DNA from 2 places in the Synechococcus sp. PCC 6312 genome. Region 1 is predicted to be linked to the other one. Evidence: predicted binding sites of a transcription regulator. Region 1 holds the regulator's gene; the other holds the start of a gene.
The links. Region 1 encodes NtcA, which controls nitrogen genes in cyanobacteria. Its sites were predicted from a motif close to GTANCNNNNGNTAC; they were not measured.

Region 1 (7,929 bases):
TATCCTGGACAAAATTGACCCCAGACTGAGTGGCAGATTTAAAGTTCTTCAGGTTAAAACTTTCCAAGAAAAAGCCCCGTTCATCCCCAAAAACTTGCGGCTCAATTAACAGCACATCAGAAATCTGCGTCGGTGTTACCTTCATCGTCCCAGGCCCCGCGGCAATGAACCTTGTGATTCTTCCCACAACTGCATTAAATAGGCTCCATAGCTACTTTTAACTAACTTGGTGGCCAGGCCATAGAGTTCCTCTGCGCTGATGTATCCCTGGACATAGGCAATTTCTTCGGGACAGGCAATTTTAACCCCCTGGCGGGTTTCTAAGGTGCGAATAAACGTGCTGGCCTGTTGTAAGGAGTCATGGGTCCCCGTATCCAACCAGGCAAAGCCCCGCCCAAGTCGTTCAACGTTGAGTTGCCCTTTTTCTAAATACAGCCGATTCAAATCCGTAATTTCTAATTCTCCCCGGGCTGAAGGGTTTAACTGGGCGGCTAGTGTTGATACTTGAGAATCATAAAAATAGATCCCAGGGACAGCATAGGCTGATTTGGGTTGCATCGGTTTTTCTTCAATGCCAATGACCCGGCCCTGGGGATCAAATTCAATCACCCCATACTGTTCCGGTTGGGCAACCTTATAGCCAAAAATCAAAGCCCCAGTCTCTAACTCTGTGGCCTGCTGGAGGACTTCCGCTAAGCCTTGCCCATAAAAGAGGTTATCCCCCAAAATTAAGCAGACGGGTTGACTGGCAATGAACGATTCCGCAATCAGAAAGGCCTGGGCTAATCCTTGCGGTTTTGGTTGGACAGCATAGCTAAACTGTAAGCCCCATTGTTGTCCTGAGCCTAAGAGAGCTTCAAACAGATGGAGGTGTTCTGGGGTGGAAATAATCAAGATGTCTCGAATGCCCGCTAACATTAACACCGAGAGGGGATAGTAAATCATCGGCTTGTCATAAATGGGCATCAACTGTTTACTAATCACCTGGGTGAGGGGATAAAGTCTTGTGCCAGAGCCGCCTGCTAAGATAATTCCTCTCATGGTCTAATTCCGTAATGTTGGGCCAGCCAGTTTTGATGGGCGGGAGTGTTGACAGCATTGACCCAGGCCTGGTGCTGTAGATACCATTGCACTGTTTTTCTTAAACCCGAATTAAAGGTTTCCTGGGGCTGCCAACCTAACTCCTGCTTAATCTTTTCACAGTTAATCGCATATCGTCGATCGTGGCCGGGTCGGTCTTTGACAAAGGTAACTAGGGATTGATAATCAAATCCAGATTTTGGCACTAATTCATTGAGTAAATTACAAATCACTTTGACAACTTCGATATTGGTTTTCTCACTATTACCGCCAATATTATAGGTTTCGCCAATTTTGCCTTGTTCTAAAACGGTATAAATTGCCCGACAATGATCTGCAACATAAAGCCAATCACGAATATTTAAGCCATCGCCATAAATCGGTAAGGGTTGCTGGTTCAAGGCCTGGCTAATAATCAAGGGGATCAGCTTTTCGGGAAATTGATAGGGGCCATAGTTATTGGAGCAGTTGGTGGTGATCGTGGGTAGCCCATAGGTATGAAAATAAGCCCGCACTAGATGATCGGCACTAGCTTTGGAGGCGGCATAGGGACTGTTAGGGGCGTAGGGTGTCGTTTCTAAAAATGCTGGATCATCCGCGCCTAAACTCCCGTAAACCTCATCCGTAGAAATGTGAATAAAGCGAAATGCTGATTTCTGGGGTTCATTTAGACCTTGCCAATAGAACCGAGTTTCCTCTAAAAGATTGGCTGTACCGACGACATTGGTTTGAATAAAATCATTGGGATTGGCAATGGAGCGATCCACATGACTTTCAGCGGCAAAATTGATGATCGCATCGGGTTGATAGTCATTGAGTAATTGCTTGATTAGGATACGATCCCCAATATCTCCACGAACAAATTGATAATTGGGTAATTGACTCAGGGCCTGGAGCGTCTGGGGATGACTAGCATAGGTGAGTTTATCAAGATTAATGATTTTGGTGTTGGAGCCGGACTGAGCTAGAACGATAAAATTACTGCCAATGAACCCCCCGCCACCGGTCACTAATAATTTTTCCATCTGATGATCATTAATATCCTACTGCCCCAATCTAACTCATCTAGCCTCAGATAATCGGATAAAATCAATCAAGTTTACGGTCTGAATAGCCATTATCCAGTTCTTTCAGGTAAACCCTCAGGGGGACTCACAAAGGCTGGAACATCCTCATAAATATCTGCAATTGCACAGGTAAAATTAAGGCTAGGAAGTATCAGCTGATCCGAGGCTCCCAGGGGGGTGAGCAGCCATTGATTGATCCCTTGTCGCTGGTAAACATCTAGGTGCATTTCGGTTTGGCTAACGAGCAGGTAATATTCAAGGGAGGGAATGGTTTGATAGGCCTGGAATTTACGCCCCCGATCAAACGTTTCTGTGGTTGGTGAGAGAACTTCCAGCACCAGGCGCGGATGGTTAAGAATATCATCTGTGGTTCGGCTATCTCGCGGATCGCAGCTAACAACTAAGTCGGGATAAAAATAAGCCCCTGCTGCTGGAACATTCACCTTTAAGTCATTACTGTAGGGTAAACAAGGCTGTCCGCGCAGTTGCTGACGAAAAAGAGTGACTAAATTAACGGTAATTAACACATGAATACGGCTTGCTCCTGCCATTGCATAAATTTCGCCTTGACAATATTCATGCTTAGTCTCACTGGCGGCTTCAAAAGCGAGATATTCTTCTGGACTATATGGAGAAGGCAGAGGATTGGCAATCATGACTTGGCCTGGAGTCTGTTCTGCTTCAATCTTGACATTTCTTAGACAGAAAGGATGGGATTTCAAGAATATTCAAGTTCCAAAAGTTAATATGACTACGCGCTACGCTTTGCTACTCAGCCAAATAGCTGATCATTCTAGAGACGTAATGAGTCAAGATAATTAAGTAAAAATTATCTGGCCTGAAATGAGCAATGCAAAATACAATTATCTTACTCACCGCCTCTGACTGCATTAATTACTAAAATTCTTAACACAGGTCTTAGGATGCACTGCCGATGACTGGCCAACCCCACTTAAGCATTTGTATTCCGGCCTACAATCGTCCCGACTGGCTCCGGCGTAATCTTGACTCTATCATCTCGAAAAATCAGGACTATTCCAATCAACTAGAAATCATTATTACTGATGATTCTACGACCTTGGCCTGTCAAGACATTGTTGATTCAGTCTTAGATTGCTGGCCAGGCCGGTGGCGATATATTAAAAATCCAGTCCGATTCGGCATGGTTAAAAATTGGAATTATAGTCTTGAATTAGCCACAGGTGATTATGTTTTAATTCTTCATGATGATGATTATTTACTAGATTATGGGTTACTAAAAATTCTCAAAACTATTCAAACTCACCCCGAATATGCCCTGATTTTGTTTGGTGTTCATCTGGTTACGGATCAAGAAAAACTAATTCGAGTCCAAGCCCCGCGTCGTTACCACTACTTATGCCCTCAACAGGCCATATATCAACTCCTGAATCAATCCTCATTTGTGCGGTTCCCCGGCCTGGTCATTAAACGAGAACTTTTTCAGGACTACGGCTACTTTTCCCAGGAATTTGGTGCAGCAACGGATATTGAAATGTGGTTACGGCTGATGAGTCAGACCGGGGTGTATTGTGTCCCTAAAACAACGGCAGCCTATCGAATCCATACCCAGGCCCTGACGATGGGAATGTTTAATCTGCAAACCCTGAGCCAACTCCGCAACATTTTTAAGCTGGCCCAAACTACAAACTTATTAACAGCGTCAGAATTGCACCAGGCCGAAGCTAATTTTCTCCATCAATTTATTTTGGCCGGAACCGTGCGTTTTCTTAGACAGAATCAATGGCCCACAGCCCAAGCCGTGTTTAACCTCTTTGAGTCGGATGCGATGGCCGGGGTTGGCAATTCACCCAAATGGCGGGGATTGCGCTGGGGGCTAAGGGGGGTTTGGCACATGGGGCAACTTTGGGGGTTACTCAGGAGAACCTATAATTAGCTCAACTTAAACCAATCTGGAAATGACATAACATGGTGCGGCGTTTGGGATTTTTGGCCCTTTGGCTAGGATTTGTGATTTATGCCTTTGGTTTTGCCCCACCGGATCAACCGGATACCTTGGCCCTAATTCAACGCTTAGTCGGTGGCCCCTGGGCTGGCATTAACCCCCTGATCATTGCCCTGTTCAACATCATGGGAGTTTGGCCGTTTATTTATCTCTGTGTGCTGCTGGTGGATGGGCGCGGGCAAAAAATTCCGGCTTGGCCCTTTGTCGGCGGCAGTTTTGCGCTGGGAGCCTTTGCCTTGTTGCCGTATTTTGTCCTGAGAAACCCTAACCCAGCCTTTAGAGGGGAAATGGACAAAGGCCTAAAACTAACCGAGTCGCGGGGCCTGGCAGTGAGTTTATTAGTTGGGGGTCTGGCTCTGTTTGGCTATGGTCTAACCCAGGGAAATTGGCCGGATTTTGTTCACCAATGGCACACCAGTCGCTTTATCCATGTGATGAGTCTCGACTTTTGCCTATTAACATTACTGTTTCCAGCGGTTTTGGGGGATGATCTCCAGCGGCGGGGCTTAGGGTGGGGCAGTCTGGCCTGGGTGGCTCTGATTCCCTTTTTCGGCCCCTTAATTTATCTCTGTTGCCGCCCTCCCCTCCAACGCACCGGTAAAGTGTATCCAGAAATACAAAATCCTCCCCTAAAATCCGTTTAAGTATGATGCCAAGGTTGTTTTTCGGGTCTGTGAGTCATGAAACCCGACAATCTCTGGCCTGCCTATTCAAAATGTTGGTAGAATATTATATGTCCCTACCTCAGACCTTGTCCGTTTCAGCCTCCCGACCATCTCTAAGAATTGCCAATTTCTCTCGCAGTTGGGGCCATGGGTCAGGCTCGTTAGTTAGGAGTCTATGTTAGCAACCAAAGATCAGCCCCTAGCAGCAGTGTTTCGGCAAATGAGCAGTGGTGTGTTTCCAGCCACAACTGAAACTTACGAACGGGGTAAAACAATCTTTTTTCCAGGAGATCCGGCAGAGCGAGTCTATTTCTTGCTCAAGGGAGCCGTCAAACTCTCACGGGTTTATGAAGCGGGGGAAGAAATCACGGTTGCCTTGCTCCGAGAAAATAGTGTCTTTGGTGTGCTGTCTTTGATTACGGGTAATCGTTCCGACCGGTTTTATCATGCGGTGGCTTTTACCCCCCTAGAGTTGCTCTCTGTCCCAATTGAACAAGTTGAAAAAGCAATGCGGGAAGACCCAGACCTGCCGATGGTGATGATTCAAGGCTTGTCGTCGCGGATTCTCCAAACAGAGATGATGATTGAAACCTTAGCTCATCGGGATATGGGGTCACGTTTGGTCAGTTTTCTGCTGATCCTCTGCCGCGACTTTGGCGTTCCGACCACAACCGGGGTGATGGTTGATCTGAAGTTATCCCACCAGGCCATTGCTGAGGCGATTGGTTCAACGCGGGTGACGGTGACTCGTTTATTGGGGGAACTCCGGGATCAGGGCATGATCTCCATTCAGAAGAAAAAAATCACGGTTCATAATCCCCTCACCCTCAGCCAGCAATTCACATAACTTTGCGACATTCCGTCAGCTTGAGAAAAGCAAGTATCAAAATCTACTGATATGGCGTGACGCAGACCGTTTTGAGAGAGTAGAAATCTTAAAAAGGCCGCCCATACAGCATTTTCTAATGTGTCCCAATCAGAGCCCTAACTGAGTCAGGCGACAGTTCTGGATAAATCTCAAAAGCAAGATAAAGATTTTAAGGAAGTGGGCCTTTTTATTAATTTTTTGCGCTTGTAACAAAGACTACACTTATTTATTGTTTGCCTGTGATTTGATTGGCATCAGACGCAGGGCTAGTCACCCATTGATGAACTAAAGACGCTTGGAGATCTTCGGCTCCAGGCCCTGTGTATTTTTGATTTGCCTCAAGTTGTTCCTATGCAGGATGTGTCGGGGGATTAAGATGAGCTTGACTTCAACCCAAATTTATTATCTGCGGCGGTGGCTCCAACAACAGACTAATTCGTTACTGATCGAAGAAATTAATCTCCTGATTACTCACGACCTGCTGCTCTTAAATCGGATCAAAGCCCTGCTTCCCTCTCAACAGCAACAACTGGCTACCTTAGTTAATATTCATCAAGACCTCCAGAAAAATCGCCAGGCAATCACCTCTTTGCAGAATTTAGAATCACAAATCCTTGGCCTGCTGCAAATCCAGAAGAAGTCGGCCATCAAAGAACTGCTCCCAACTCAAGCAGATTTAGAAACGTGGCTCGGGACTTTCAACGAAGCAACGCTTGTGGCTCAACGCTACCTTGGCAAAGTCATTGTTCGGAATTATTGGCGTGGTGCAAAACCTATCTCGGCCTGGTTGGCGGATTTTGAAGTTGGGGATTCAGGGTATATTACCTACAAACCAAGTTTTGCTCCAGGCCAGCATAGTCATTTACACCCTGATCAAGAAAGTTACCTGAAGCAGTGGCTAGCCAACTTTATCAACCAATGTCATCGGGTTTTACCAAAATTTCCCCAAATGCTCATGGACGCAATGGCCACCGATTAACCCTGCCCCTCCAGATTCAGTGCCGGCAACTTCGAGGGGTACAATTGGGGTTGGCTTGGTTCTTTGTTCATTGGCCGGGAATCCCCTATGCTCGATTTGACTGGAAAATTTGCCTTAGTGACTGGGATTGCAAACAATCGTTCTATCGCCTGGGCCATTGCCCAACAACTCCACCAGGCCGGGGCTGAACTGGCCATTACGTTTTTACCCGATGAGCGGGGCCGCAGTGAACAAAAAGTCCGAGAACTGGTTGAACCCTTGCATCCCAGTTTGATTCTGCCCCTAGATGTCCAACAACCGGAGTTAGTGTCTGATCTTTTTCAAACTGTTCAAACCAAATGGGGTCGCCTTGATACCCTGATTCATTGTCTTGCCTTTGCCAATAAGGATGATTTGGGGGGCGATTTTAGTGCTGTCTCCCAGGATGGTTTTAACCTTGCCCTAGATGTGAGTGCTTATTCCCTGATTAGTCTGGCCCAAGCTGCAAAGCCCCTCATGACCCATGGTGGCTCCATCACAACCTTGACCTATTTGGGGGGGGTTCGGGTCATTCCCAATTACAATATCATGGGCATTGCCAAAGCCGCTTTAGAAATGAACGTCCGTTACTTAGCCGCCGAGTTTGGCCCCCAGCAAGTTAGGGTTAATGCCATTTCCGCCGGCCCCATTCGGACACTAGCCTCTTCTGCCGTGGGCGGGATATTAGACATGATCCATCACGTTGAAGCCACAGCCCCTCTCCGCCGCACGGTTACCCAAACTGAAGTCGGTCAAACCGCAGCCTTTTTAAGTAGCGATCTATCCACTGGCATTACTGGGCAGGTGATCTATGTAGATGCAGGTTATTCAATCATGGGTATGTAGCAGGCTGAAGAGTTCATAGACTCCATAACTACCCTAAATTGAGTAGGAAGGTTAACCAGGCCGGCCCAAGCAGCCCTTTATAATTAGTCACGAGTCAGCAGGATCGGAAAAATGCGAATTTTAGTCACGGGCGGTACAGGGTTTATTGGGTCCCATCTAGTTGATCGGCTGATGGAAGCGGGCCATGAAGTGATTTGTCTCGATAATTACTTTACGGGAGATAAGTCTAATATTAGCCACTGGCTGGGAAACCCCAATTTTGAACTGATTCGCCATGATGTAACTGAGCCGATCCGCTTGGAAGTTGAGCAAATTTATCACCTGGCCTGTCCTGCTTCTCCGGTGCATTATCAATACAATCCCGTGAAAACCATCAAAACCAATGTGATGGGAACCCTAAATATGCTGGGCTTGGCAAAACG
Region 2 (7,929 bases), 460 kb from region 1:
TCTTTTTCCGCTGATGACATTTTCCCATGCAGTAATCCGACTGTGAAATTAGGAAAGACCGTTTGCAGATGTTGCTGTTCTTCAATCGCTGATTTTAAATCCAGTTTTTCCGATTCTTCAACGAGGGGTAAGACCACATAAACCTGCCGCCCTTGAGCCACTTCCCGCCGAATCAAATCATAGGCCTGTTGCCGTTCGCCTCGCCCTAAAATTGTCGTTTGAATCGGTTGCCGGCCGGGAGGGAGTTCATCAATTTGGCTAACATCTAGATCACCGTGCAAGGTCAACGCCAAAGTCCGGGGAATAGGTGTCGCTGTCATCGTCAGGACATGGGGAAAGACCCCTTTTTGTTGCAATTTTGCCCGCTGTTCCACCCCAAACCGATGTTGTTCATCAATCACCACCAGGCCCAAGCGATTAAACTCCACGGCATCTTGAATTAGGGCATGGGTGCCGACTAAGACCGCTAATTCCCCGGTTTGTAAGTGGCTATGAATTTGACGACGTTTGGCAGCTTTTGTGGAGCCAGTGAGTAACTCGACAGGTAAATGAAGCTGAGTCAACCAGGCCACGAGTTTCCGATAATGCTGTTCGGCCAAAACTTCCGTGGGAGCCATCAGGGCCGTTTGATACCCGGACTGGATCGCCGCCAACATTGCAATCACTGCCACCACCGTTTTCCCAGACCCCACATCCCCCTGGACTAAGCGATTCATTGGGATCGGCTGCTCTAAATCCTGCAAAATTTCTTGAACGACTCGCTGCTGTGCTTTGGTTAACTGGAACGGCAAAATCTGGTAAAACTCTTCCAGTAAAGTCCCCGTGGGTGTGAGTGGAGAACTTTTTTGCTCAGCCTGTTGTTGCTGTCGCCGCCGTAAAAGTCCCAATTGCAAATAGAAAAACTCATCAAACACCAATCGCCGCCGAGCCAGGCCAAGCATTTCGTGATCATCGGGAAAATGAATCTGATTGAGAGCAGTGGGTAAATCAATCAAATCCTGGGCCTGGCGGAGTTCTAAAGGCAGTGGATCCGACAGTTGTTCTGCGTAAGGTAAGGCTAACTGCACTGATTTACGAATGAGATCTGGGGATACGCCTTCGGTGAGGGGATACACCGGCACAATCCGCCCAATGGTGAGAGATTCAATATTCCCCCCGGCCTGGTCGAGGACTTCAATATCCGGATCCTCCAGCGTCAGGCCATATTTCCCGGCTTTCACCAGGCCCGAGGCGGCAATAATCGTCTGTGGTGCATAGAGACGTTTTTGTTGCTCTTGCCAACCCCGATTCGTAAACCGCGTCCCCATATAAAAGCGACTGAGTTTGAGTTGGCCAGTGCGATCCTGAATGATGATGTCCAAGATCGTGAGTTTTTGATTCTTGGGACTGGTAAACACCTGACAACGGCGCACGGTTCCGACCAAGGTGACGGTTTCTCCGGGAACTAACTCCCGGATCGGGACTTGGCGGGCATAGTCAATGTGGTCACGGGGATAGTAAAACAATAAATCTCGAATGGTGAGTAAACCCAACTTTTGCAGCCGCTCAATTCCCCATTTGTTCAGGCCCGAAAGGGTATTGAGTCCTTGATTTAAAACCTTGGTTTGTTGAAGTTTAACGGGGGGTGGATTGAGAACTTGCTGGGCCTGGTAAATTAAGCGGCGGGTTTCAGCGACTAAATGCTGGCGTTGGGGAATCGATAACTCAGGATAGGTGGCAAAATTCTCCGCGGCTCGCTGCCAGCGTTCTGATAAAGGTTTTGGTAATTCTGGGCGTTCTGGAGTTGAAAGTTGGAGATGGAGGTATTCACTAAACCGATATTCCCGCCCCACCAGATCTCCAAAGCCCCGATCTGCCTCGATGGCCAAGGCCTTTTGGAGTCGTTGCCAATCAACAGACGCAGACATGGGCAGATCTAAACGGGACAGAAAACTATCGGCACTATGGCTATCCTACAAACTTCCTGCTCTTGCCCCCAGGCCTGGGATCGATTGCACCCAAAAATATCGCGTTCTTTGGCAGCAGGGAGTTTGACACTCAAGATCACACCAAGTTTGATATGGGAGTTACAAAACCCTTGAGAACCTGTACAAGAGCAATCTCGATGGACTCCATTAACCAAAAACGACAACAATACGAAGCCGCTGGCCTGGAGTACGAAAAGTACTACTTTGATGAGCGGACAGGTGGGTATGTGCTAATTCATCAGGGGCATAATCGCAACGAAGGTTTTGAATCGGAAGTCTCTGTTGCTAAAGCATTTGCGCGTCGAGGTTATCAGGTGGAGTTGGTCAATGAGCAGGGGGAAGAGGGGCAAAGACAATTTGATGCCCTGGTTAATGGGGAGCCGTGGGAGTTCAAGGAGTTAACCAGTAAAGCAAGAAATGTTAAAAATGCTATTCAGAAAGGCATAAAAATAGCCAAGTACCAAGCTCCAAGGATTGCCTATCATATCAACAGGGAGGCTGATACAAGGCTTATTAATGCTGGGATTAAAAATGCCCTTTTCTGGGATGACGATCAAAAAATCACCTTGGTCGCCGTAGTTAGAAGTGGCACTTTACAGGTATTGAGTCGGGAGGACATAGATAATGGCAAGCTCTTTGGGTGACCTAAATGAAGAAATTTATGACAGCTTTTTGGAGCGGATTGAGATTGCTGTGTCCAATAATATTCCGGCCATGTCTCGGTTTATGATCCTGGGTGAAATTTCCTATGCCGTTGGCCGAGGTGATATTACGATTAAGCAGGGACGCGAGTTAGAAAGGCTTTTGGGGCTGAAGGAAATGATCGATGACTATGCTCAAATTAGGGAACAAGGCTTCTGGGGCGAGCTAAATACCGCAGCATAACCACCATCCCCATCACTGTTGAAGCCCAGGCCCCGCAAACAACTCTCAACCAGGCCATCCAAACAGCCAGTAATCTTTAGGAATGACTTTGATGCCGCCGCAAAAATCGTTTTCCCAAGAAAAACATGATCCCGATCAGAAGGGCAATGCCAACGACCGTTGTAATCGTATCCATGTAATCACTGACTAGATGATATTCTTTACCTAAACTAAAGCCTAAGTAGGTCAAGACGGTTACCCAGGCCACGATCCCGATCAAGGAAAACACAACAAATTGCCCCAAATTCATGGCAGCAATTCCGGCTGGGAGTGAAATTAACGTTCTCACCCCTGGAATTAACCGCCCCCAAAGAACGGCCTTGTTGCCATGGCGTTGAAACCACTGTTGCGATTTAACAATATCTTTGCCGGAAATCCCCAACCATTTGCCATAGCGATCCAACAACCGCCGCAGCCGATCTGCTTTCATCCTGTAGCCCAAGTAATACCAGGGAAGCGCACCTAAAATCGTGCCAGCCACACCGGCAAAAATCACCAGGCCAAGATTCATTTTCCCTTGAGAAACTGCAAACCCTGCTAAAGGCATAATCAACTCAGAAGGGATTGGGGGAAACAGGTTTTCTAAACACATCAAGAGTGCAATGCCAACGTAGCCCAACTGTCCGATTAAACTAACGATCCACTCTGCCACGATTGACCTCACAACTGCTCATAGGATTGATTGAAATAATTGGCTCGAAGATATAGAAAGCAGAACTGCTACTAGCCAGTATTGAGTGATACATTTTTCCTTGGGTATTGGATAGTCTAGCCCAGGCCTGGGGTTGCATAGCTGAGTCAGAATCCGGGTAGGTAATGTTGCGGTAGCTCTCCATCCAGCCCTAAGATTTAACAGAATGCAACAATTCGGTCGCTTCTACGAACGAGCAAAGCTCTATAGGAGATTTTAACCTTGACCGCTGTGGACACCCCTTCGACTCGCTCATCTCAACCTCGGCGTGTTTCTGTTTTAGGCTATCCCTTAGATCTGTTGGACAATTACCCGGCCTGGTTGGCGGCCCATCAGGGAGATGGCTTCCATGTCGTCACGCTCAATGCCGAGATGATTATGCAGGCCGAAAAAGTCCCGCAGTTAGCTCAGGTGATCAAGCAAGCTAGTTTTATCGTTCCGGATGGGTCTGGGGTTGTCCTTTATCTGCGTCTCTATGGCATCAAGGCCAATCGCCAACCAGGGATTGAACTCTCAGAGAGTTTGTTAAAGTTTGCTGCAACCCAAAATCCCCCCCTGAAAGTCTTCTTCTATGGTAGTGCTCCCGGCGTGGCGGCCCAGGCCGCAGAGAATTGGCAAAAACGCTACCCCAATCTGAATGTGGTTGGCATTTATACGGGCTATCAAGCCCCAGAAAGTGAGGCCGAACTTAAAGCCCATTTACAGGCCAGCCAACCGGATATTATCTTTGTCGCCCTCGGAGTCCCCCGCCAAGAATATTGGATTGCCGAAAATCGTTATTTAGCTCCCCAGGCCACCTGGGTCGGGGTCGGCGGTAGTTTTGATATCTGGGCCGGCAAAAAAGTTCGTGCCCCCCAATTTTTCCTGGATCATCACTTGGAATGGCTGTATCGGCTCTATCAAGAACCCTGGCGCTGGCGGCGGATGTTAGTCTTACCTCAGTTTGCCCTGCGGGGACTTTGGCATCGGTTATGGCATTCCCGCATCTAAATTCAGCTAATTTCCCTCTCACCCTTTGAGTCTCTTTTGACTATGCCCTCCATCTCACCCCCTTCTTCCACCCAGCCTCTCCATGCCCCAGAAGCATTAGGGAGCCATTCATCAACTATTCTTCAATTACAGCAAGTCACCAAAAGTTATCGTTCCGGGCGATTTTGCTTAGAGAATGTGGACTTTCAACTGGCGACCGGGACGTTTGCCCTCTTAACGGGGCCATCGGGGGCGGGGAAATCAACCCTTTTGAAACTGTTTTATGGGGCCGAGCAGCCGGATCGGGGGCAAGTTTTAGTCCAGGGTCAATCTGTGAATCGCTTACAGGGGCGGGCGCTGGCGTATTTACGGCGACAGGTGGGGGTCATTTTCCAAGACTATAAACTTTTGGAACGGCGAACGATTGCTGAAAATGTCGCGTTTGTGTTGGCGGCCCGTGGCCTGGCCTGGAGTGAAATTCAGCGGCGAGTTCCGGCAGCATTGTCCTTGGTCGGCCTAGCAGATCGGGGGAATTGTTTTCCCGATACCTTGTCGGGGGGGGAACAGCAACGAGTCAGTATTGCGCGGGCCATTGTTGGACAGCCACGTATTTTATTAGCCGATGAACCCACAGGCAATTTAGATCGCCATAATGCCCTGCAAGTCTTGAAAATCCTCCAACAACTGAACAAAAAGGGCTTAACAGTGCTGATGACGACCCATGATCCCCACCTGGTGGAAATGGCCCAGGCCCCGGTCTGGCAAATTAAATCGGGTCGGTTAAGTCCAGTCAACAATCGAGACATCCTAATTCAACCGTAGAGCTTTGCTCGTTCAAAGAGGACATGATGGGACTAAAGCAATTACCACCGATCCAGCAATCAGAAACCCTCACCAGAGCTAGATATTTAGCACGAGAAACCCAGTTGGGCCTATGGCGGGGGGGCTGGCTAAACGGGGCGGCGGTCTTGACGGTGGCGGTGCTGTTATTTCTGTTTGGTTTTGGCTTTAATATTGCCAGCCAGATTGATACGGCCTTTCAACAGTTGGGGAGCCGTCTCGAGATTACTGCCTATCTGGAACCCGACCAGGCCCCGGAATCAATTCAAACTCAATTACAGCAACTCCCTAATACGGCCCAAGTCATTTTAGTTAGCAAAGACCAGGCCTGGCAGGAACTCTTAAAAGACTTAGGGGCCAGTGACATCACCACCGCTGCTGAAAACCAAGGCCTGATGCAAAATCCCCTCGTGGATGAGTTTAAGATTATTGCTACCCGCGGCGAGGATGTCCCGGAATTAGCCAAAGCGGTGCAAACCATCCCCGGAATTAGCTCCGTTCAATATCTTGACAAAGCCTTGGTCAGCTTACAAACCCTCAGTCAAAGTGCCCAACGGTTGGGGGGAATTTTAGTCATTGCTCTAGCCGTTACGGCCGTGGCGGTGATTGCAACGGTCATGCAGTTATTAGCCGTTGTCCGACAACCAGAAATTGAAATTATGGAACTGGTTGGAGCCACTCCCCGCTGGATTTATTTACCCTTTTTGGTGCAAGGGGCTGGCCTGGGAATGCTCGGCGGACTTTTGGCCTGGGGGGGCATTAGTTTGACAGAACAAGCTCTTCTCCAGTGGTTAGGGCAACAGGGGGATCTCCTCAAACTTTTAGGTCAGCTATTAGCTAGCTCCGTTCTTGGTGGGGCTGGGTTGTTACTAATCCTGTTGCTGTTGGGGGCCGTTGTGGGTCTGATTGGCAGTAGCTTTATTTTCCTGCGCGGGGTTCGGAGGACATTATCCTAATCTGAAAATCAAGCTAGGAAAATGGTCGAAAATCTGTAACGGTTGATACACCAAATTCAGCCCCGAGTTGCCGATGATGCAAATGTCTGTTTTGATTTTTCTTATTCCCTAACATTCCCTAAAACCGAGGAAATTCCCGTGTCCCGCCGCCGTCCTTTGCTTCGCCGTTCTCAGATTAATCTCTGGCTTTCTCGTCCCCCGAAATTGCGCACCTTTGCCGGCCTGGGGGCTGTGATTCTTCTGTTGTCAGCTACGGCTGGTTTAGCCCAAGGAGTTGAGGTTCCCAAGGACTTAAATGAGGTAGCGACGAGCCTCCAATCGTTGCAGGTAGCCGCGAATACGATTTGGGTTCTGTTTACGGCTTGTCTTGTCTTCTTCATGAATGCTGGCTTTTGTATGTTGGAGACGGGATTCTGTCGCCCGAAAAATGCCGTTAACCTATTGGCGAAAAACTTAATTGTCTTTGCCTTGTCTTCGATCTCCTTTTGGGCCATTGGTTTTGCCATCATGTTCGGAGACGGTAACGAGTTTATGGGTAATTCTGGCTTCTTTCTCATGGGGGCCGACAATAGTCCGGCGACTGGAGATGCCTATGAAGGTGTCTATAGTGCCTTGAGTTGGACGGCAACTCCCCTGTTAGCCAAGTTTTTCTTTCAACTGGTGTTTGCGGGTACGGCAGCAACCATTGTTTCGGGAGCGGTGGCCGAACGGATTAAGTTCTACGCCTTCTTTGCCTTTAGCTTGCTGTTAGTGGGAATTTCCTATCCCATTACCGGACATTGGATTTGGGGCGGGGGTTGGCTGGCCAAATTGGGCTTTTGGGACTTTGCTGGCTCCACAGTGGTTCACGCAGTCGGGGGCTGGGCAGCCTTGATGGGCGCGGCATTGCTGGGGCCAAGGATTGGGCGTTACACGGAAGATGGCGGGGCTGTAGCGATTCCCGGCCATAATTTTGCCATTGCGACTTTGGGCTGTTTGATTCTTTGGTTGGGTTGGTTTGGCTTTAACCCCGGTTCTACGATGACAGCAGATGCCAGTGCCATTGCCCACATTACCGTAACGACGAATATGGCGGCGGCCTTTGGGGGAGCGACTGCAACGGTGATTTCCACGCTCTATTTTGGCAAGCCTGACCTTTCGATGATTATCAATGGGATTTTGGCCGGCCTGGTGGCCATTACGGCTCCCTGTGCCTTTGTCAGTATTGAGAGTGCAATTTTGATTGGAATTGTTGCTGGAATCATTATCGTCTTTTCGGTAGTTTATGTGGACAAACTGCGGATTGACGATCCGGTTGGGGCTGTTTCGGTGCATTTGGTGAATGGGACATGGGGAACCTTAAGCGTAGGACTGTTTGCGGCGGGGCCTGGGAAGCTCTATGCCGAGGGACTGGGGCCAGCTAGGGGCCTATTGCTGGGTGGCGGTGCAGATCAACTTTGGCATCAGTTTATTGGGGTGGCGACTGTTGGCCTGTTTACCGTTGTTTTTGCGACAGTGGCCTGGTTCCTGATTGATAAAACGATTGGGATTCGAGTTTCTCCAGATGAAGAGATCGAGGGCCTGGACTTGGGAGAACACGGGA

Region 2: the regulator NtcA is predicted to act here: its motif matches at 6,383-6,396, upstream of SYN6312_RS04790 (ammonium transporter).

The regions. Positions count from the first base shown of each region.
Region 1 is NC_019680.1:513,748-521,676, reverse strand. Features, by position in the region: gene rfbC (dTDP-4-dehydrorhamnose 3,5-epimerase) at 1-145, opposite strand, end outside; gene rfbA (glucose-1-phosphate thymidylyltransferase RfbA) at 142-1,041, opposite strand; gene rfbB (dTDP-glucose 4,6-dehydratase) at 1,038-2,105, opposite strand; gene SYN6312_RS02450 (Uma2 family endonuclease) at 2,198-2,869, opposite strand; gene SYN6312_RS02445 (glycosyltransferase) at 3,082-4,062, shown strand; gene SYN6312_RS02440 (hypothetical protein) at 4,095-4,775, shown strand; gene ntcA (global nitrogen regulator NtcA) at 4,972-5,643, shown strand; gene SYN6312_RS02430 (hypothetical protein) at 6,041-6,643, shown strand; gene fabI (enoyl-ACP reductase FabI) at 6,731-7,507, shown strand; gene SYN6312_RS02420 (UDP-glucuronic acid decarboxylase family protein) at 7,619-7,929, shown strand, end outside.
Region 2 is NC_019680.1:974,116-982,044, reverse strand. Features, by position in the region: gene recG (ATP-dependent DNA helicase RecG) at 1-1,907, opposite strand, end outside; gene SYN6312_RS04820 (hypothetical protein) at 2,105-2,611, shown strand; gene SYN6312_RS04815 (hypothetical protein) at 2,592-2,852, shown strand; gene SYN6312_RS04810 (DedA family protein) at 2,929-3,543, opposite strand; gene SYN6312_RS04805 (WecB/TagA/CpsF family glycosyltransferase) at 3,814-4,572, shown strand; gene ftsE (cell division ATP-binding protein FtsE) at 4,615-5,373, shown strand; gene SYN6312_RS04795 (ABC transporter permease) at 5,397-6,347, shown strand; gene SYN6312_RS04790 (ammonium transporter) at 6,486-7,929, shown strand, end outside.